DNA from 4 places in the Streptomyces sp. NPDC048142 genome. Region 1 is predicted to be linked to each of the others. Evidence: riboswitches for the same ligand, from Rfam matches in the RefSeq annotation. Region 1 holds a riboswitch; each other region holds the start of a gene.

Region 1 (5,374 bases):
CCGTGCGCTCCAGGACCGCTTCCAGCACGACGGCGGGCCCGGCGCCGGACTCGACGATCGTGCGCAGCTCCTCCATCAGCGTGTTGAAGCGCTTGACGGCGTTGGACGAGCGGGCGGCCATGCCGTACGCCTCGTCCACCCGGCGCAGTGCCTGCGGGAAGGAGATCTTCTCCCGCATCGACAGGGCGTCGATCATCGCTTCGGCGCGGTCGCCGATGCCGCGCTTGGGGACGTTGAGGATGCGGCGCAGCGGGACGGTGTCCTCGGGGTTGGCGAGGACCCGGAGGTAGGCCAGGACGTCCCGGACCTCCTTGCGCTCGTAGAAGCGCACGCCGCCGACGACCTTGTAGGGCAGGCCGACGCGGATGAAGATCTCTTCGAAGACACGGGACTGGGCGTTGGTCCGGTAGAAGACGGCGACGTCGCCCGCCTTGGCGTCGCCCGCGTCGGTGAGCCGGTCGATCTCGTCGGCGACGAACTGCGCCTCGTCGTGCTCGGTGTCCGCGACATAGCCGGTGATGCGGGCGCCGGAGCCGGCGTTGGTCCAGAGGTTCTTGGGGCGGCGGCTCTCGTTGCGCTCGATGACGGCGTTGGCGGCGGAGAGAATCGTCTGCGTGGAGCGGTAGTTCTGCTCCAGCATGATCGTCGTCGCGCTCGGGTAGTCCTCCTCGAACTGGAGGATGTTGCGGATGGTCGCGCCCCGGAAGGCGTAGATCGACTGGTCCGCGTCGCCCACCACGCACAGCTCGGCGGGGGCGTCGGCCTCTCCGGCCGGGCCGACCAGCTCCCGTACCAGCGTGTACTGGGCGTGGTTGGTGTCCTGGTACTCGTCGACCAGGACGTGGCGGAAGCGGCGGCGGTAGTGCTCGGCGACGTCCGGGAAGGCCTGGAGGAGGTGGACCGTCGTCATGATGATGTCGTCGAAGTCCAGGGCGTTGGCCTCGCGCAGGCGGGCCTGGTAAAGCGCGTACGCCTGGGCCAAGGTCTTCTCGAAGCCATCGGCAGCCTGCCCGGCGAAGGTCTCCTCGTCGATGAGCTCGTTCTTGAGGTTGGAGACCTTGGCGGTGAAGGACTTCGGCGGGTGGCGCTTGGGGTCCAGGTCGAGGTCGCGGCAGACCAGGGCCATCAGGCGCTTGGAGTCGGCGGCGTCGTAGATCGAGAAGGACGAGGTGAAGCCGAGCTTCTTCGACTCGCGGCGCAGGATGCGGACGCACGCGCTGTGGAAGGTCATGACCCACATGGCGTTGGCGCGCGGGCCGACGAGCTGCTCGACGCGCTCCTTCATCTCGCCCGCGGCCTTGTTGGTGAAGGTGATCGCGAGGATCTGCCCGGGGTGCGTGCCGCGCTCGGCCAGCAGGTGGGCGATGCGGTGGGTGAGCACCCGGGTCTTGCCGGAGCCGGCCCCGGCGACAATGAGCAGCGGGGATCCGGCGTGCACGACGGCGGCGCGCTGCTCGGTGTTCAGCCCGTCGAGCAGCGCCGCGGCGTCGATCACCGGGCGCGGGTGGCCGTCCCGGTAATACCCGTCCCGGGGCGGCGGGGGCGCGTCGTAGACGCCCTCGAAGAGTCCCTCCGGCACCGCTTCGGGCGCGTGGTCCTCGGGGGGCGGCGGGGGGCCGTCCTCCGCGGGCTGGAGGCCGGTCAGGAAACTGTCGTCAAAGAGGCTGCTCATCGCCTCCCGAGTTTAGGCTGCCGGACTGACAACCTTCGGCCGAAGGCCGGAAGCAGCCCTCGGCACCCGTACGCCACCGGTACGCACGGAGAGCGGACGCCCACGTTCCGTGAAGGAGTGCCCGGTCGGAAGGGGTGTGTGGCCCATGATCCGAAAAGGTCACGAAAATGTATCGGGCATATCGCTCATGCTCCTTCCCAGCGGTGCCACGGGTTGGCTAGCGTGCTCGGTCAGGTGATCCGTACCTCCCTGAGGCGAACCGCGCCTAACGGACACCTCTGCCGAATCCGTCCTGCCCTCCAGGTAGTTCGGAACCGGGGACCCACACGCAGAACCGGGGTGAATCGGTCCGTGCCCTCGCATCCGGACCGTAGGACAGCCTTCCGTTCCGTCCGAACCCGACAGCTAACCCGGTAGGCGGTCCACGGAAGGAGATGCCGGTCTTGGCATCGCATCGCAAGCCGCGCACGAAGGTGCGCACCACCACTCCCGCCGTCGGGCTGACGACGGCCGCGCTGGCCTCCGTGACGTTGCTCTCCACGCAGAGCGCCACGGCCGCGCCCGCGGAGCCGAAGCCCACCATCGAGGAAGTGCAGAAGAAGGTCGACGCCCTGTACCGGCAGGCGGGCACCGCGACCCAGGAGTACAACCGGGCCAAGGCCGCCTCCGCCACGCAGCAGAAGAAGGTCGCCACGCTGCTCGCGGACGTGGCGAAGCGGACCGAGAAGATCAACGAGGCGCGCCGCGCGCTGGGCTCCTACGCGGCGGCCCAGTACCGCAGCGGCGGCATCGCGCCCACGGCGACGTTCTTCCTGGCGGACGACCCGCAGGGGTACTTCGACCAGAGCCGGCTCATGGACCGGGCGACAGAGAGGCAGCAGAAGGCCGTCACCGATTTCCGTACGCAGCAGGCGGCGGCGGCGAAGAAGCGCGCGGAGGCGGTGAAGAGCCTGGAGACCCTCACCGAGACGCAGGCCACACGCGCCTCCAGCAAGAAGGACGTGCAGACCAAGCTCACCGAGGCCCGCGGCCTGTTGTCCCGGCTGACCGCCGAGGAGAAGGCGCGGCTGGCGGAGCTGGAGCGCAAGAAGGAGGCCGAGGCCAAGGAGAAGGCGGCGAAGCTGGCCGCCCGGCAGGCCGCCGAGGCGAAGGAGAAGGCCGAGGCGGAGGAGAAGGCCCGCGAGGAGGCCGCGAAGGAGTCCAGCGGCGGTTCGGGAACGGGCTCCGGATCCGGTACGGGCACGGGGTCGGGCTCCGGCACCGGCACGGGCAGCGGTTACGCCGCCAAGGCGGAGAAGGTGCTGGACTTCGCCCGCGCCCAGATCGGGAAGCCGTACGTCTGGGGCGCGTCGGGCCCGTCCAGTTACGACTGCTCGGGGCTGACGCAGGCGGCGTGGCGGGAGGCGGGCGTGACCCTGCCCCGGACGACCTGGGACCAGGTGAACGTCGGAACCCGGGTCGCCACCTCCGACCTGCTCCCCGGGGACCTGGTCTTCTTCTACGACGACATCAGCCACGTCGGCATCTACAAGGGCGACGGGATGATGATCCACGCCCCGAAGCCGGGTGCGAACGTGCGCGAGGAGTCGATCTACTCCATGCCGATCTACGGAAGCGTGCGCCCGGCGTAGCAACAGTGCGTAGGGGCAGCGCGTAGGGGCAGTAGGTAGGGGCAGTAGGTAGCGCCAGAACGCGTAGGACCGGTACGTAGCAGCAGTACGCGTACGGGGCCGGGGGCGGCTCTTCAGCGGTCGTTCCCGGAACGCCTCACCTCATGTCCAGACGGTGGCGATGAAGATGTTGGCGACCGTCAGCCCGCCGACCGCCGCGAACGCGCCCTTGTCGACCTTCTCGTCGTCCCGCTTGACGTAGACCAAGGCGAGGATCACGACCAGCAGCGCCAGCTTGATGCCGATCTTGACGTTGTTCACGGCCTGATCGTCGGCCTGGTTGAGGCCGACCAGGGCGACACCGGTGACCAGCATGGTCAGCGCGCCGTGAAGCATCGCGGGGACGAAGCGGGCGGTCCCCGCCCCCATGGCCTTCATCTGCGTCAGGAAGCCGCCCAGCAGGGAGGCGATGCCGATGATGTGCAGGGCGACGAAGACATTGATGAGTACGTCCATGGATCCGGAGCCTAGCCATGGCCAGTGTTTCACCGTGCAGTGAGGCAAGCCTTCCTTTTGCACCTTCCTCGTGCGCCTTCTCGGCCGTGAGCGAATCGCCCTGCAATAGGACCCCATTCCCGATCGAATGCGACCGGCGAAACGTCACATCAGGGCAATAGCTGTCATGGTGACTCTTTTCCCCGCACCCGGATTAGCGTCCTTCACGGACCCGCCGGTATCTCCCGGCGGGCAGCCGACAGAAAGGATGCCATCCCCGTGGCAGCGCACCGCAGGTCAGCTCACCGAAAACCCAAGCAGCGCCCGTTCGCCGGCCCTGCTGCCCGCACCGCCGCCACCCTGGCGCTCGCCGGGGCCGCCACCGCCGGCTCGGTCACCGGAGCGGGCGCGGCCCCCGCCGAACCGGCCCCCACCGCCACGCAGGTCAAGGCGAAGGTCGACCGGCTGTACCACGACGCCGAGGTCGCCACCGAGAAGTACAACGGGGCGAAGGAGAAGGCGGCCGCCGCCACCCGCACCGTCGAGGACCTGACCGACGAGGCCGCCCGCCGCACCGACCGCCTCAACACCGCCCGGCACGCCCTGGGTTCGCTGGCCACCGCGCAGTACCGCGGCGGCACCCTCGATCCGGCCCTGCAACTGGCGCTCTCCTCCGACCCCGACACCTATCTGCAACGCGCCTCCTACCTCGACCGGGTGGGCGACCGGCAGACGGGCATGCTGCGGAACATCAAGCGGCAGGTCTCCCAGATCACCCGCGTCAAGGCCCGCGCCGACCAGGAGACCGAACGCCTCGCCGCCCGCCGCGCCGAGCTGCGCGAACACCGCACCGTGATCCGCACCAAGCTGGCCGACGCCCGCAGGCTGCTGGACACCCTGACCGCCGATGAGCGCGCCGAACACGAACGCTCCGCCGACGCCCGGCACGGCGGCGGCCCGGCCCACGCCGACCGCTCCACCGCCCGGAGCGGACCGGTCGCGCCCTCGAACTCCCGCGCCGCGCAAGCCATCGCCTTCGCGCACGGCGCGATCGGCAAGCCGTACGTCTGGGGCGCGACGGGCCCGAACGCCTTCGACTGCTCGGGCCTGACCCAGGCGGCCTGGAAGGCGGCGGGCGTCAGCCTGCCCCGCACCACCTACACCCAGATCAACGCCGGACAGCGCATCCCGCGCTCCCGACTGGCCCCCGGCGACCTGGTGTTCTTCTACTCCGGGATCAGCCACGTCGGCCTCTACATCGGCGGCGGCCAGATGATCCACGCCCCGCGCCCGGGAGCACCGGTGCGCATCGCCCCCATCGATCAAATGCCTTTCGCCGGAGCGACCCGGGTGGCATAGTCCCCGGCACCGATCCGTACCGCCGAAGGAACTCCCGTATGACGATGGCGAACGCCGTCCAGGACTACGCCCGTACGCTCACGCTGCGGTCTCCCGACCACTACCGGGTGGGCCCGTTCACCGTCCGGCACAACCCGGACTGGGAGCTGAAGTACGCCAACTACGCGATCCCCGACCGGGAAGCGGAACCCACGGCGGACGAGGTGGCGGCCCTGGTCGAGGCGTTCCGGGAGCACGA
Region 2 (5,374 bases), on a different contig from region 1:
GCGGCGGCCTCGTTCTCGGTGAGGTGCTCGCCGTGGTCACTCGCCCGGATCAGGTCCGAGATCAGGTCGTCGCCGGGGTCCGCGCGCTTCTTGTGAATCAGCTCGGAGAGGTAGGCGCGAATCTTCTTCACGGAGCGGGCGACGCCGCCGCGCGGTCCGCCGCCGTGCCGGATCATCATCCCGGCCCAGTCACGGAAGTCGTCCTGGTCCTCGCGGGGTACGCCGAGCAGGTCGCAGATGGCGTAGATGGGGAGCGGGAAGGCGAATTCATGGATGAGGTCGGCTTCCCCCTTCTCCGCGAAGGCGTCGACGAGGCTGTCCGCCAGTTCCTGGACCCGTGGCGCGAAGAGCGCGGTCCGGCGCGGGGTGAACGCCTTGGACACGAGCCGGCGCAGCCTGGTGTGGTCCGGCGGGTCGATGTTGAGCAGGTGCGTCATGAGGCCCGCACCGCGTTCCCCCGGGATACCGGTCTTGGCGCGGCCCTGGGCGTCATCAGCGTGGTATTCGGGGTTCTTGGAGAGCCGGGCGTCGGCGAGTGCCTGCCGCGCGTCGGCGTAGCGGGTCACGAGCCACGCTTCCACCCCGGACGGCAGTTCCGTCCGGTGCACGGGCGCGTGCTCCCGCAGCCAGGCGTACGCGGGATACGGATCGGTCGCGAACTCCCAGGAGAAGAGTTCCGGAGTCGGGGTGTCGTTCACCTGGCGACGGTATCGGGCGCTTGTGCGGCGAGGGCCCACCGGCATGGCGTGGAGATCTCGACGACGACCGGACGCCCGCCCTCCCCTAGCCAGCTCCCGCCGTCCCGGCGGCCTGAGCCCCGCGAGCGCCGGCAGGCCTCCGGCGCGGACAGGAGAGGCACCGCTGCGGTTCGACGGGCCGGTGGAGTTCGCGACCTGGCGTTATGTCACCGAGGTGCTGACGAAGGCTCGGCCGGTGGGGCAGACCGCGCCGGCCACGCCGCTGAGACGCCTTCCTGGCCTGCGACTTGCGGGAGAACCTGCCGATTTGCGCCGACGCGGCGGGCTCATCATGCGGGGATTGCGCACGCTTCCGGCCGAGTTCGAGCCGGTCGGCCGTTCCGAAAAAAGTGACACTCTGTCAAGTCTGTGACTTTCACGTGATCTGCGCTGCATCGACTTGTGACATACGTTCGAGTCCCGCTAGGTTCACGGTTCGACGCGTCGGCCGCTCGTTGCTCACGCGTCACTTGTGTGCCGGCGCAGGACCCGATTCCTGCTGCGCGGCGCTCAGGTCACTCGCTCGTCAGTCGCACGGAAGGCATACCCATGGGCTCCGCGAACGGCAGACACCGCCGCCCTCGCCAGGCACCCGCCATCGTCGTCGCCGCAGGGGTGACGGGATCGGCCATCGCCATCCCGCTGCTCGGCGCCGGCGGCGCGCACGCGGCCGAGGCCACCACCTGGGACCGGGTCGCGGAGTGCGAGAGCGGCGGCACATGGAGCGCCGATCTCGGCAACGGCTACTACGGCGGGCTCCAGTTCTCGCAGGAGACCTGGTCGGCGTACGGCGGCACGGCGTTCGCGCCCCGCGCCGACCTCGCCAGCCGGTCCCAGCAGATCACCGTCGCCGAGAAGGTCCTGGACGACCAGGGCCCGAAGGCGTGGCCCAGCTGCGCGGCCATCTCCGGCCTCGCGACGGACGGCGGTCTGCCCGGCGTCGACCCGGGCGTCTCGCCGTCCCCCGACCCGTCCCCCGCCCCGACGACGACCCCGACCGACGAAGCGGACGCAACCGGTGAAACGGATGAATCCGGCAAGTCGGCTGAAACTGACGGGTCCGATGGGGCTGATGGGTCGGACGGGTTCGATGGGGCCAACAGGTCTGACGGGTCGGATGGGTCCGGCGAGCGCGGGAAGAGCGGCGCGGCGGACACGGAGGGCAATGGCGGTACGGAGAAGGGGAGCGAAGCCCCCGGCTCCTCGGTGACGCCCCCCGCCCCGCCGGCCTCCGGCGCCCCCGACGCCTCGACGGACGAGGACGGCAAGGCGGGCAAGCACCGGGGCGCCCCCGCGCCCGAGGAGGCCGACCCGGGCCGGGAGGGCGACCCCCGCGAGTCGGGCAGGCACGCCTCGCGCGGCGAGGGCGACGCGCGGAACGGCGGCGCGGCGACGGCCGGTGCGTACACGGTGCAGCCCGGGGACAACCTCTGGGCCATCGCCGGCGCACAGGACCTTCCCGGCGGCTGGACCGGCCTGTACGAGACGAACAAGGACCTCCTGGGCTCCGACCCGGATCTGATCCTGCCCGGCCAGAACCTGGATCTGGGCCTGGGTCAGGCCGCGGACCGGGGTGCGGATCAGGCCGCGGGCCAGGGTGCGGACCGAGGTGCGGACCAGAGTACGGATCGGGTCGCGCCGGAGAGCGCCGAGGGGCCCGCCGCCAACTGATCCAATCCGGGAGAAAACGCCCCCGAAATTCGGGCAGTTCAGAGGCCTATGTCCACTTTTGCGTAAGTGAGACATGGGTCTCTTTGCTTCAACTGGCGTGCCCCGTCCGGCCGGTCCGTGCGTATCGCGCCCGACCTGCGGAAACGGCCTGCCGGCCACGGCGAGTTCGGGGTTATTGCCCCCTATGTCCATCTTTGAATGTCGGGGTTGCCTGCGCTTACGGTCGGAGCCGCTCGCACCGCGGGCCCCGTCGACCGTCACGCCGAATCCTGCCGTCGGTCGAAGGGAACAGACGCGTAAGCGCCGTAGGCAGGAGCGGGGGACCCAGGTAGGCCGCCGGGTCCGGACGCCTCGTCGAACCGACGGGGACGTACGGGACCGGCTTGGGGTGAAGTCGCATGCGGCACCGTGCGACCGGGCAACTCATCAGCCCGAACCCGACAGCTCACCTCGTAGGCGTCGGTGAGGGGATTTCCATGCTGCTGAAGAGCAAGGGCAAGCACCGCCGCCCGTCCAAGGCCACCCGTATCGCCACCCTCGCGGGTGTCACCGGTGCCGCCGTCGCCGTCCCGCTGATGGGCGCGACCAGCGCTTCCGCCGCCTCCGTCGAGACCTGGGACGCCGTCGCCCAGTGCGAGTCCGGCGGCAACTGGTCCATCAACACCGGCAACGGCTACTACGGCGGACTGCAGTTCTCGCAGTCCAGCTGGGCCGCCGCCGGCGGTACGCAGTACGCCTCGCGCGCCGACCTGGCCTCCAAGGACCAGCAGATCGCCACCGCCGAGAAGCTCCTCGACCTGCAGGGCCCGGGAGCCTGGGCCTGCGCCGGCGCCGGCGGCCTCACCAACGACGGGGTGGACCCGGGCGTGAACACCGGCTCCGGCCAGGCGCAGCCCGAGCGCCAGGCCGAGCAGCCCACCACGCGCAGCGAGCAGCGCACCGCTCCGCAGGCCGAGAAGAAGGCCGAGACCAGGAAGACCGTCACCACCCCGACCGGCGAGAAGGTCCAGAAGGGCGACGGCGAGTACAAGGTCGAGGCCGGCGACACCCTGAGCAGCATCGCTCAGAAGGAAGGCGTCAAGGGCGGCTGGAGCAAGCTCTTCCAGCTCAACGACGACATCGTCAAGGACGCGGACCTGATCTTCCCGGGTCAGCAGCTCCACCTGAAGTGACCGTCAGCTCCACCTGAAGTGACCGTCGCCCTCCTCCCCGGAGGGGAGGCGTCCGGCAGCACTTCTCCCCGCACGGCTTCCCGGCCCGGCGCGCTCTTCCCCCCCGGCGCGCCGGGCCGGGTCTTCGCGAGCGGCGGGGGTCCGGGGGCCCGCATTCGTTCATTTCTTGTCGGCAGTACTGGTTACTGCCCAGTAGATTTCTAGAGATTTGTCCGTGATGCAGGTCCTTGGGTCCTTTTTCGTCCCAGGAGGCGGGCGGTCGGCTGGCCGACGCGGCCGGGCCCGATAGGCTCGTGTCGCAAGGCCACAGTGACCCTGCACAACCAGCGTCATATCCCAGAAGGAGATGCCTCGTGCCGTCCATCGACGTCGTCGTAGCCAGGGAAATCCTCGACTCCCGGGGCAACCCCACGGTCGAGGTCGAGGTTGGCCTCGACGACGGCAGCACGGGCCGTGCTGCTGTTCCGTCCGGCGCCTCCACCGGTGCGTTCGAGGCTGTTGAGCTTCGCGACGGCGACCCCAACCGTTACCAGGGCAAGGGCGTCGAGAAGGCCGTCCTCGCCGTCATCGAGCAGATCGGCCCGGAGCTCGTCGGGTACGACGCCACCGAGCAGCGCCTCATCGACCAGGCGATGTTCGACCTGGACGCCACCGAGAACAAGGCCTCGCTCGGCGCGAACGCCATCCTCGGCGTCTCGCTGGCCGTCGCGCACGCCGCCTCCGAGGCGTCCGACCTGCCGCTCTTCCGCTACCTCGGCGGCCCGAACGCGCACCTGCTGCCCGTTCCGATGATGAACATCCTGAACGGCGGCTCGCACGCCGACTCCAACGTGGACATCCAGGAGTTCATGATCGCCCCGATCGGCGCGGAGTCCTTCTCCGAGGCCCTGCGCTGGGGCGCGGAGGTCTACCACACGCTCAAGAAGGTCCTCAAGACCAAGGGCCTGTCCACCGGACTCGGCGACGAGGGCGGCTTCGCCCCGAACCTGGACTCCAACCGCGCCGCCCTGGACCTCATCGTCGAGGCCATCAAGGAGGCCGGCTACGTCCCGGGCCGTGACGTGGCGCTCGCGCTCGACGCCGCCGCTTCCGAGTTCTACAAGGACGGCGTCTACGAGTTCGAGGGCAAGTCCCGCTCGGCCGCCGAGATGACCGCGTACTACGAGGAGCTCGTCTCCGCGTACCCGCTGGTCTCCATCGAGGACCCGCTGTACGAGGACGACTGGGCCGGCTGGAAGACCATCACCGACCGCATCGGCGCCAAGGTCCAGATCGTCGGCGACGACCTCTTCGTCACCAACCCCGAGCGCCTGGCCCGCGGCATCGAGGAGGGCTCCGCCAACGCCCTGCTCGTCAAGGTCAACCAGATCGGTTCGCTGACCGAGGCCCTGGACGCCGTCGAGCTGGCCCAGCGCAACGGCTTCAAGTGCATGATGTCGCACCGCTCCGGCGAGACCGAGGACGTCACCATCGCCGACCTCGCCGTCGCCGTGAACTGCGGCCAGATCAAGACCGGCGCCCCGGCCCGTTCGGACCGCGTCGCCAAGTACAACCAGCTGCTGCGCATCGAGGAGATCCTCGACGACGCCGCGGTGTACGCGGGCCGCTCCGCCTTCCCGCGCTTCAAGGGCTGACCCGTAGCCACCGGACGGTAGCCTCCGCCCGTCCCCGCACCCGGTCCCGTACCGTGTGCGGGGACGGACGTGTGTAACGGGGAGGCGGGAGACATGGCCGGGAAGGACCGCGACCGGTTCTCCACCGCGACCAGGCTGCGGCTGTTCGGCGAGCAGACCG
Region 3 (5,374 bases), on a different contig from region 1:
ACCCGGGGCCGGGCGGCGGCCCGCGCGGTCGCGGAGTACGAGTCGTTCGCGACCACCCTTGCGGGTCTGCGCCGCCGGGCCCGCCAGGGCGCGGTGGGTCCGGACTTCGGCGCGCGGGAGCGGGAGTTGCTGCACCATCTCTGGCAGCGCCGGGAAGTCGCGGCCCCGGCCCTCACCCACGCGGCCCGCCTCACCTCCCACCCTGGCTTCCATCACCACCGCAACCCCCCGATGCCGCACGGAAACGGGTACGGGCAGGGATACGGCGGGTACGGACACGAGCAGAGGCAGGGATACGGATACGGACACGGGCAGGGGTACGGGTACGGGTACGGGTACGGGCAGGCGTACGGGTACAGCGGCCCGGTCCCGCAGCCGCCCCCATCCCCCTACTCCTACCCGCCGCCCCAGCCGTACGGCAGCGCACCGCCCACCCACCGACTCCCGCCTCCGCCCCCGCCGCCGCCGCAGTAGCGTCGGCGACGGACGGCAGGGATGGTCTCAGGCCGACGCCTCGGTGAGCAGGGCGAGTTCCCGGTCCGTCAGCCGCAGATCGGCGACCGCGACGAGGGCGGGGAGCTGCTCGACCGTACGGGCGGAGGCGATCGGGGCGGCGACGGTCGGCTGCGCGGCGAGCCAGGCGAGGGCGACCGTCGCGATCTCGGCGTTGCGTTCCCCGGCGACCCGGTCGAGGGCGGCCAGCACCCTGCGGCCCTGCTCCGACTCCAGATGGCCGCCCGCCTTCGCGGAGCGGACGCTCTCCACCTTCGTACCGGGGCGGTACTTGCCGGTGAGGAAACCGGAGGCGAGCGCGTAGTACGGGACGGCGGCGAGGCCGGCGCGGGCCGCGGTGTCCTGGAGGGCGCCCTCGTAGGTGTCGCGGGAGACCAGGTTGTAGTGGGGCTGGAGCGCGACGTACCGGGCGAGGCCCTCGCGCTCGGAGAAGTCCAGGGAGGCCCGCAGGCGCTCGGGGCTGATGTTGGAGGCGGCGATGTGCCGCACCTTGCCGTCCTTCACCAGCTGGTCGAGGGCGGTGATGATCTCCTCGACCGGGACGGTCTCGTCGTCGAAGTGCGTGTAGTAGAGGTCGATGTGGTCGGTGCCGAGCCGGCGCAGCGAAGCCTCGGCGGCGCCCTTGATCGTGCCGGCGGCCAGGCCACGGTGGTCGGGGTGGGCGCCGGCCTTGGTGGCGACGACGATGTCGGACCGGTTGCCGCGGGAGGCGAGCCACCTGCCGATGACGGTCTCCGACTCGCCGCCCTCGTTGCCCTCGACCCAGGCGGAGTACGCGTCAGCGGTGTCGATGAAGTTGCCGCCGGCCGCGACGTACGCGTCCAGGACGGCGAAGGACTACTGCTCGTCCGCCGTCCAGCCGAAGACGCTGCCGCCGAGGGCGAGGGGGAAGACCCGGAGGCCCGAGGTGCCGAGAGTGCGCGCGGAAGTCATGTGAGGGTCCAACGGGGTGGACGGTGGGCGGTATTCCTCATTCCTCCACCGCCGCGCGACCGTACCTCCCCACCTCCACCGGGAAGGAACCGTGTCGCCCAGGAACCATGCCCCCCAAGGAACCGTGCCGTCCCCGGAACCGTGCCGTCCCCGGACAGACCGGCAGCCCTGGCGTCGGGGGGTGTGCGTCAGGGCTGCCGGAGTTTCGGGGTGGCGACGAAGGACGTCGGCCGGGGGGCCGGGGGTTTCAGACGTTCAGGCCCTTGCTGTTCAGCCAGGCCATCGGGTCCATCGCGGAACCGCCCGCGGTGCGGACCTCAAGGTGGAGGTGGACGCCGGTCACGTTGCCGCTGTCGCCCATCCGGCCGATGGTCTGGCCCGTGGTGACCTTCTGGCCGACGGAGACCTCGATCGAGGACTGGTGGGCGTACCAGATCTCGGTTCCGTCCTCCAGCTGGAGCACCGTGCGGTAGCCGTACGAACCGGAGTAGCCGGCCGACGTGATCGTGCCGCTGTGCACGGCCTTGAGCGGCGCACCGGCCGACCCGGCGAAGTCGAGACCGGTGTGCTGGCCGGAGGACCAGAGCGCGCCGGACTGACCGTAGGTCGAGGTGATCGTGTACGAGAAGGTGGGGAGGGAGTAGCTGGCGGCGAGCTTGGCGAGCCGCTCGGCCTCCTTCTTCTTCTCCGCCGCTTCCTCCGCCGCCTTCTTCTTCGCGGCGGCTTCCGCCTCGGCCTGGTCCTGCTGCTTCTTGGCCTCCTGCGCCGCCTTCTCGGCCGCGGCGTTCTCGGCGGTGGCCTTGGCCTCGGCGTCGGCGCTGGCCTGCTGCTGCTCGGCCTGCTGGAGGATCCGGGCGCGCAGGGCCTCGCCCGCGTCGGTGGCGCCCTGCTCGGCCTCGGCGCTGGTGAGACCGGCGGTGGTGAGCGGCGCGGACGAGGCGACCGGGGCCGTCTCCGCGTCGTCCGACATGAAGGACCCGACGCCGGGAAGAGACGTGGCGTCGGGGAGGTTGTCCGAGATGGAATCGGGAAGAGTGATGGAGACCGGCGCCTTGTCCTGCGCGGTGGCCATGCCGCCCGCACCGACGGCCGCTATGACGCCGACTCCGAGGACGGTGGAACTACGGGCCAGACCACGCTGCTTGGACACGCGGTGCCTGCCGCGCACGGGACGGATGGACTCCTCGGTGGGGTTCCACTCTTCCCAGGACCGCTCCGCGCCACCGAAGGTGTCGGCACTGAAGGGTGACGGGGCCTCAGGGGCAGGCTTGTTGGACGCCACGTGGGCGCACTCCTTTCCTTCCTTCTCGCCTACCGGGTTAGCTGACGGGTTCGGAGCAGGAAGGTCTCCTACGGGCCCCTCCGTCTCTCACGAGACACAGGCGTCCGATTCACCCCATGTAGGTGGTTCCCCGGTTCCCTTGCGGAATTCGGCGCTCGCGCGCGGCGCCGTCTCTGACGACGACTGTGACGACCGCGCTGCGTTATCGAACGTTAATAGAAGCATGTGCCCAATTCCAAGCTGTTCCTGTTGATCATTAACGAACACAGCAGGGATATACAGGTCACAAGCGGGTGGAATCGGGCGACTTGACCGAGCCTCAGCCGCACCTCATTTTCTGACGGTATGTCAAATGTTATGCGGAGCGGTGCCCTTCAGTTACGCACCGTGTCATCGCCCCGGCCCACGATCCTCACCGTCGTCCGGCGCACGGGCTGCCCCTCCGCCGGCCGGGCGACCGCGATCAGCGCCATGTCGTCCGTGGTCCGCCCCCCGGTGTGCAGCCGTACGTCGTCGGTCAGCGCCGACAGCAGCTCCTCCGGCCCCGGGAAGATCCGGCCGCGCAGCCGGGCCGCCGGATCGTAGAAGACCCCGTTCGCGTCCCGGGCCTCCGACAGGCCGTCCGTGAAGGCGAGGAGCGTCGCCCCTGCGGGCATCGCCCACTCGTCGGCCCGGTCCGGCCACACCCCCAGGTCCATCCCCAGCGGCAGCGCGGGCACCGAGGGCGCGAGCTCCTCCAGGGCGCCGTCCGCGTACAGCAGGATCGGCTCGGGGTGACCGCGGTTGACGAGGCGCAGCGAGGCCGAGCCGGGCGGGATCTCGGCCAGCACGGCGGTGATGAACCCCTCCATGGCGTCCAGCCCGTACCGCCGCGTCCCCTCCCGTGCCAGCGCCCGCTCCAGCCGCTGCGCGACGCCCTCCAGCGAACGCTCCTGCTCTGCGGCCTCCCGGAACGCCCCGATGATCACCGCCACCGCCTCCACGGCGCCCAGCCCCTTGCCGCGTACGTCGCCGACCACCACGCGTACCCCGTACGGGGTGTCCGCGACGGCGAACAGGTCGCCGCCCACGAACTCGTCCGCCTGCGCCGCCTCGTACCGCGCCGCGACCTGGAGCCCGCCGATCCGCTCGGCCGGCGTCGGCAGCACGGCCCGCATGGCGGTCTCCGCGATGACCCGGGCCGAGGCCAGCTGCTCGTTGCTGCGCCGCACGACCCCGTTGATGACGATGGCGAGCACCGAGGCGGTGAGCACGGTGATCATCTCGATGACGGGGACCACCTGGGTGGACGTCCCGTCGGCGAGCCGCATCGCGATGACGGAGAGGAGCGCGGCGATGTCGGTGCGGACGGTCCGGGACAGCGAGAAGAACGGTGCGGCGATCAGCGGGGCCGCGACGAACAGGGGAACGGCGGTGAAGTTGGGCGGGGACAGTGAGTCGAACACCAGCCCGCCGACGATCAGCAGGGCGGGCAGCATCCGGACGAACCGGCGTGACCCCCGGCTGCCGGGCGTCACATTGCCCTCCGGAGACCCGAACACCGCACGGCCCACGGCGTCGATGCTCCCCGCCGTGCCGCTACGCCGTCTCTCGGCCATCCCCACCTGTGCACTCCTGCCCGGTCCACCCACGGCTGCGGACGGTACCGCGCCCGGTCCAGGCTTCCCGGAGCCGCGCCGGGCGGCGACCGGGCATCGGCCGAATAGGGGGAAGCGGACGGCAGCCCGGCCCTTGGCGGTCAGTCGGAGAGCCGGTGTTCCGCGTAGACCGTCAGCGCGTCCCGTACGAAGGCGGCGGTGCCGTCCCCGTGGCGATCGTAGTTCTTCGCGAAGCGGGGATCGGCGGCATACATCTCCCCGAGCCCGATCACGTACGAGCGGCTGGGCTCCCTGGCCGACGACAGCCATGCGCAGTGCCGACGGGCGAGCTCCTGCGCCTCGGCCCCCTCCGCGGCGAGCCCGGCCTCCCTGGCCCGCCCCCAGTCGCGCGCGAGGGCCTCGTGCTCGTCCTGGAACGCCCGCTTCTCCCGCTCCCCGAGCGAACGCCACCAGCGGTCGCCCTCCTCGTACGCGTCCCGGCCCCAGCGCTCGGTCACCTCCTGCTCGTGGGCGGTGTGGTCGAAACCGTCGAACACTTCGTCGGCCATGAGTTCCATCCCCTCCTGGGTCTTGTGGAGAGTGGTCCGCACCGAGGCGATCTGCCGCCCGATGCGCGCCTGCTCCTGTTCGAGCAGCCGCAGATGCGCCCGCAGCGCCACCGCCGTGTCCCGCTGCCCCGCGAGCACGTCCTTGATGGCGGGCAGCGACAGTCCGAGCTCCCGCAGCAGCAGGATGCGCTGCAGCCGGACGAGGGCGTCCTGGTCGTAGTAGCGGTAGCCGTTGCTCCCGATCCGGCTCGGCGTGAGGAGACCGAGGTCCCCGTAGTGCCGGAGCGTGCGGCTCGTGGTGCCGGCTTTTCTGGCGATTTCCTGAATGGACCACTCCATGCCGGAAACGCTAGATCTTTACGCTGCGTCAAGGTCAAGCCGGAACATCGCGGCACCGGAAAACGACTCGGGCCCGGCACGCTGTGCGTGCCGGGCCCGGGTCTTCAGTAGCGGGGACAGGATTTGAACCTGCGACCTCTGGGTTATGAGCCCAGCGAGCT
Region 4 (5,374 bases), on a different contig from region 1:
TGCCGGAGGAGGTCTATCTCTGGGTGAACGCCGCCGAGGGACACACCTACACCGACGAGGAGGCGACGCGGTGGACGGAGCTGGATCCGCTGTTCCCCTACAGCCGTGATCCGCACCGCTCGGCGGGGCTGCCCTGCCGGACCGGTGAGTCGGTGATCTCGGTGGACGGCGACGGCACGGTACGGCGCTGTCACTTCGTCCAGGCCGAGCTGGGCAGTCTCTACGACGGCAGCTACCGCCGGGCGCTCGGCCCGCGGGCCTGTCCGCTCGCCGTGTGCGACTGCCATATCGGCTATGTGCATCTGGAGTCGCTGCCGCTGTACGACGTGTTCGCGGGCGGTGTCCTGGAGCGGATACCGGCCGGGCCCGGGGTGGGCATGCCTTCGGACGGGCTCGTGGTGCCGAGCCCGCCCCGGCGTGCGCTCCCCCTGCTGGAGCCATGACCGTACGACTGCTGGAGCCGTGACCGCTACGACCGCTACAGCGGCAGAAGGTCGGGACGCTTCGCCTCTACGTGGTCGCCGGAGGACTCTCCGCGCAGCCGTCGCCCGATCCACGGCACCAGGTATTCGCGGGCCCACTGGATGTTGTCGCGCCGCTCGTCGAAGGGGCTGCGCTGGGCCTGCGGCGGCCAGGGCTGGTCGGGGTCGGCGGGCACGTCGTGGCCGAGGACCTGTGCGGCGCGCAGCGCGACGCGGGTGTGGCCCTCGGGCGAGAGGTGCAGCCGGTCGTTGTCCCAGGCGCGCCGGTCCTGGACCGAGCGGAGCGACCACAGGTCCAGCACGGGGCAGTGGTAGCGGTCGGCGATGGCCCGGAGATGCACGTTGTAGGTGGCGATCTTGCCGCGCATGTGGCGCAGCACCGGAACGCCCCGGGTGTCGAAGCCGGTGGTGACCATGACCGTGCCGACGGCGTTGCTCAGGTCGGCGACCGCCCGCTCGAAGCGCTCGGCGAGGTCGTCGGGGTCGGTGCCGGGCCGGATGATGTCGTTGCCGCCCGCGCAGAAGCTGACCAGGTCGGGGGCCAGTTCCTTGGCGCGCGGGATCTGCTCCTCGACGATCTGGTCGAGGAGACGTCCTCGTACGGCGAGATTGGCGTAGCGGAAGTCCCCGTGCGGGGAGTCCTCGGGGCCGGCCGCCGCGTCGGGGGCCGGGAGCCGGTCGGCGAGGAGGACCGCGAAGCGGTCCGCCCAGCCGACGAAGGTGCCGCCGGGGCCGGGGTCGCCGACTCCCTCGGTGAAACTGTCGCCAATCGCCGCGTACGACCCGATGATGTGCTGCTGGTTGTTTCTCGAATCGTCTGCCACAAGCACTTATCCTGCATCGTTCGATGTGACTTACGCGACCGTAATACGGGGTTGACGCGTGGTGAGATAGACCACCCGGTCAGTTGCAGTAAAGCCGGAATAAAGAGAGGGGCGGTGCGCCGCCGCGCACCGCCCCTCGTCACTTCTCGCCCCGCTCGGTCAGACGGAGACGCCGTGCTGACGCAGGTACGCGATCGGGTCGACGTCCGAGCCGTAGCTCGGGCCGGTGCGGACCTCGAAGTGCAGGTGCGGGCCGGTGGAGTTGCCGGTGGAGCCGGAGAGGCCGATCTGCTGGCCGCCGGTGACGGTCTGGCCGACGGAGACGTTCAGCGCGGACTGGTGGGCGTACTGGGAGTACATGCCGTCCTCGTGCTTGATGACGACCTCGTTGCCGTACGAGCCGCCGTAGCCGGCCGAGACCACGGTACCCGGCCCGATCGCGAGGACGGGGGTGCCGGAGGCGGCCTGGAAGTCCGAGCCGGTGTGGTAGCCGCTGGACCAGCTGGCGCCGGAAGCGCGGTACTGGGTGGTGACGTTGGCGCTGGCCAGCGGGGCCGACCAGCCGGAGCCGGTGGCCTCGGAGGAGCCGGCCGGCGTCGAGCTGCCGGAGCCCTCGGAGTCGTCGGCGGAGACCGTGTCCGCCTTCGGGTCCTTCTTCGGAGCGGCCTTGGGTGCCGGTTCGGCCTTCTTCGGGGCTGCTTTGGGAGCCGCGGACTTGGGAGCCGCGGACTTCTCTGCCGGGGCGGAGCCCTTGGCGCCGAGGGTCAGCTTCATGCCCGGGTGGATCAGGCTGGGGTTCTCTCCGACGGTGGAGCGGTTGTCCTGGTACAGCTTCTCCCACCCGCCCTTGAGCCGGTGCTCGGCGGCGATCTTCGACAGGTAGTCGCCGGGGACGACGGAGTACGTCTTCGGGGCGGCCTTCGACGCGGCCGGGGCGGTCGACGGGGCGGTGTGCGCGGCGGCGACCGAGGCGGCGGCGGGCTTCGCGGCCGGAGCGGCCCGGTCCGCGGCACTCGCGACGGTGGCGCCGATGAGCGGGAGGGCGAGTACGGCGCCGCCGGTCCCTGCGGCGAGGACGCCGCGGGAGATCGGGCCGGACTTCGGACGACGGTGCTTACCCTTTGCGGGCATGGGGAAGTTCCTCTCCGGCGCCTGCGAGGTGAGCTGTCGGGTTCGGGCTGGAGATGCCCGGTCGCGTTGCGGCGACTTCACCCCGAGCCGGTCCGGATCGCTCCGGATCGGCGGCTTACCTGGTTCCCCCGCTCCTGCCACGCGTGAGTGGGTGGGTGCGAATTCCGGGCGGCGGCAGGATTAGGCGGTCCGTCCGGATTGCGGCGACCGTAAACGAGTCAGGACGACAGGAACAAGCCACCGGTTGCGCACCTGAATCATCGATTCAATATCGCCCCGGATTTCCCGTCACACTCCGTGGATGACGGATCTTGAATTTCCGTACGGGCAACGGGAATGCCCCGGGACGCGCTCACCACGGTCCGTCACGGATATGATCCCGCTCACCTCTGGAATCCCATCTCCCCCATTAGCGGGGCATGTTCTGCGAAATACACCAATACGGACATGCCGCAGGCGCCACCCCTGACGCCGGGTCAGCCCGGCCCGCGTGGCACCCCGCACCGGGTACCCGACCGTGATGATTTTCTGTCGAATCGATGTCGTATCGTCACGGGAGCGCCCTCGCCGGCGAGCCGCGCCGACGCCAGAGACCCCAGAGGAGCCACCGTGACGCAGCAGGTGCCGCAGGTCCCGCCGACAGAGACCGCGCTGACCGGAGTCCGCAACTTCCGCGACGTGGGCGGTCTTCCCACCACGGACGGGCGGCACACCGCCTTCGGCCGGCTCTACCGCAGCGGTCACCTGGCGCACGCCACCGCCGAGGACGCGGCCTTCCTCGGCGGACTCGGACTGCACACGATCTTCGACTTCCGTAATTCCGCCGACCACCAGCTCGACGGGTACGACATCGAGCTGACCGGTGTCCGCAATGTCAGCATTCCGCTCTCGGACCCGGCCGACGGCGCGGAGTTCTGGCGCATGGTGCGCGACGGGGACATCGAACAGCTGCGCTCCATCCTCTCGGGCGGCAAGGGCGCCGAGCGCATGATCCGGATGTACCGCTCGACGATCGTGGACCGCACCGCCGAGCACAGCCGCGTGCTGCACTCCCTGGCCGAGGACAGCGTCCCGGCCCTCATGCACTGCGCCGCGGGCAAGGACCGGGCCGGTCTCTCGATCGCGATCGCCCTGCTGGCGGTCGGCGTCGAGCCGGAGGCGATCGAGGAGGACTACCTCAAGTCCAACGACCTCCACCGCCGGTACAAGGTGAAGCGCACCGATATGTCCGAGTCCGGAATGTCTCCCGAGGTGATGGAGCTGCTGAACCCGCTCTTCGGGGCGCATTCCGACTACCTCGCGGCGGCGTTCACAGCCATCGAGGAGACCTGGGGAACGACCGACCGCTACCTGACCGAGGGGCTGAGGGTCTCCCCCGGGACCCGGGAACGACTGCGCGAGCGCCTGCTCGACCAGGGCTGACCCGGCCGGCGGCGATTCGGCCGGCGGCCCGCCGTCACGTGCTCACCGTCACCGGCCCGCCGTCACGTGCTCACCGTCACCGGCCCGCCTTCACTTGCCTGCCATCACCTGCCTGCCGTCACTTGCTTCCGGCGACCACGAAGAGCAGATAGAGGAAGCCCGCGATGATGTGGCCCGCCACCAGGTAGGCGAAGAGACGGATCACCACGCCGCGCGGCATCCGCTTCTCCTGCGGGTCCTCGTTCTCGCGACGTCCGGGGCCCAGCGGGTCGAAGTGTTCGGAATCGGACATGACGGTCCTCTCTGTCGGCCTCGCGGCCGGTGGAGCGAAGGATGCCGCCGGCGGGAACGGCCGGTCAGCGCGCGTGGAGGGCGTTGCCGAGGCAGAGCTCGGCGGCGGGACTCTGCAGCAGGGTGTGGACGAAGAGCAGCTCGGCGCCGCAGCGGTCGACGGCCGCGATCCGGTGCGGGGTGAGCGAGTCGAAGTGGGCGCTGTCACCGGGTTCGAGGTCGTGGACGGTGTCGCCGAGCCCGACCCGCAGCCGTCCCTCAAGGACGTACAGCCACTCCTCGCCGGGATGGACCCGGACCAGGTCGCCCTGGGCCCCGTACGGAACGCGCACCCGCAGCGCCTGCATCGCGCGGCCGGATCCGCCGGCCTGCCGGTACATCCAGCCGTCCGCCTCCGCCCCCTCGAAGCCGCCGCCGCGGACGATCGCGCCCCGTTCGGGCGGCTGCTCGCCGAGAAGCTCGGAGACCGTCGTACCGTAGATACGGGCCAGCCCCAGCAGCATCGGCAGCGAGGGCTGCCGGCGGCCGGTCTCCAGCCGGGAGAGATGGGCCGGGGAGAGCCCGGCCCGCTGAGCAGCGGTTTCCAGGGTCAGGCCACGGCCTCGGCGCAGGTCGCGCAGGCGGGGTGCGACGCCGGGGAGCTCGTCCGGCACCCCTTCGTCCGGAGGGTTCATGTCTCCATTGGGCCAGGACCTTTCCTCCGGGGCAATAATTTGCCCCGGAGGCAAACCGGGTCCCGGGCCGGTCAGCGGTTGGCCACGGCCTGCTTGACCAGGGTCCGGCCGAAGTCCCACATCAGTCCGCCGCCGCTGTGCGCGTCATCCATGACGGAGGTGAACGCCGCCACGAAGCGGTCCACCTCCGCGTCCCCGATGACCAGCGGCGGAATCAGCTTGATCACTTCCAGGTGGTCGCCGGAGACCTGGGTGAGGATCCGGTGCTTCTGGAGCAGCGGCACCACGACCATCTGAGCGAAGAGTCCCTTGCGGGCCGCCTGGAGCATGGTCCAGCGGCTGCGGAGTTTCAGCGACGACGGCCGGCCGAATTCGATGCCGATCATCAGTCCGCGGCCGCGGACCTCGTGCAGCAGCTCGTAGCGGTCCACCAGCGCCGCCAGCCGCTCGCGCAGCAGATCGCCGGTGCGCCGCGCGTTCGCTACGGTCTCCTCGTCCTCCATCACGGTCAGGACGGCGAGCCCGGCCGCCATCGCCTGGGCGTTGGAGC

Evidence for each region. Region 1 has a riboswitch for cyclic di-AMP ahead of ACGF2Y_RS29355 (NlpC/P60 family protein). Riboswitches for the same ligand answer to the same signal wherever they lie in the genome.
Region 2: it holds a riboswitch for cyclic di-AMP, as region 1 does, so the genes downstream of both, ACGF2Y_RS15795 (transglycosylase family protein) here and ACGF2Y_RS29355 (NlpC/P60 family protein) in region 1, are expected to answer to the same signal.
Region 3: it holds a riboswitch for cyclic di-AMP, as region 1 does, so the genes downstream of both, ACGF2Y_RS35455 (M23 family metallopeptidase) here and ACGF2Y_RS29355 (NlpC/P60 family protein) in region 1, are expected to answer to the same signal.
Region 4: it holds a riboswitch for cyclic di-AMP, as region 1 does, so the genes downstream of both, ACGF2Y_RS20265 (peptidoglycan DD-metalloendopeptidase family protein) here and ACGF2Y_RS29355 (NlpC/P60 family protein) in region 1, are expected to answer to the same signal.

What each region holds. Positions count from the first base shown of each region.
Region 1 is NZ_JBIDBC010000030.1:62,365-67,738, forward strand. It holds gene pcrA (DNA helicase PcrA) at 1-1,672, opposite strand, end outside; cyclic di-AMP (ydaO/yuaA leader) riboswitch at 1,942-2,108, shown strand; gene ACGF2Y_RS29355 (NlpC/P60 family protein) at 2,116-3,303, shown strand; gene ACGF2Y_RS29360 (hypothetical protein) at 3,445-3,798, opposite strand; gene ACGF2Y_RS29365 (NlpC/P60 family protein) at 4,057-5,136, shown strand; gene ACGF2Y_RS29370 (GNAT family N-acetyltransferase) at 5,175-5,374, shown strand, end outside.
Region 2 is NZ_JBIDBC010000010.1:107,075-112,448, reverse strand. It holds gene ACGF2Y_RS15810 (cytochrome P450) at 1-743, opposite strand, end outside; partial or broken gene ACGF2Y_RS15805 (hypothetical protein) at 853-1,110, shown strand; gene ACGF2Y_RS15800 (transglycosylase family protein) at 1,287-2,408, shown strand; cyclic di-AMP (ydaO/yuaA leader) riboswitch at 2,700-2,882, shown strand; gene ACGF2Y_RS15795 (transglycosylase family protein) at 2,885-3,580, shown strand; gene eno (phosphopyruvate hydratase) at 3,934-5,214, shown strand; gene ACGF2Y_RS15785 (septum formation initiator family protein) at 5,308-5,374, shown strand, end outside.
Region 3 is NZ_JBIDBC010000056.1:635-6,008, reverse strand. It holds gene ACGF2Y_RS35465 (PrsW family intramembrane metalloprotease) at 1-474, shown strand, start outside; partial or broken gene ACGF2Y_RS35460 (aldo/keto reductase) at 502-1,446, opposite strand; gene ACGF2Y_RS35455 (M23 family metallopeptidase) at 1,694-2,728, opposite strand; cyclic di-AMP (ydaO/yuaA leader) riboswitch at 2,740-2,892, opposite strand; gene ACGF2Y_RS35450 (PP2C family protein-serine/threonine phosphatase) at 3,103-4,326, opposite strand; gene ACGF2Y_RS35445 (MerR family transcriptional regulator) at 4,467-5,213, opposite strand; tRNA gene ACGF2Y_RS35440 (tRNA-Met) at 5,322-5,374, opposite strand, start outside.
Region 4 is NZ_JBIDBC010000015.1:71,298-76,671, reverse strand. It holds gene ACGF2Y_RS20275 (STM4011 family radical SAM protein) at 1-443, shown strand, start outside; gene ACGF2Y_RS20270 (SGNH/GDSL hydrolase family protein) at 479-1,306, opposite strand; gene ACGF2Y_RS20265 (peptidoglycan DD-metalloendopeptidase family protein) at 1,466-2,437, opposite strand; cyclic di-AMP (ydaO/yuaA leader) riboswitch at 2,441-2,601, opposite strand; gene ACGF2Y_RS20260 (tyrosine-protein phosphatase) at 3,047-3,859, shown strand; gene ACGF2Y_RS20255 (DUF6126 family protein) at 3,978-4,151, opposite strand; gene ACGF2Y_RS20250 (helix-turn-helix domain-containing protein) at 4,216-4,824, opposite strand; gene ACGF2Y_RS20245 (aspartate aminotransferase family protein) at 4,896-5,374, opposite strand, start outside.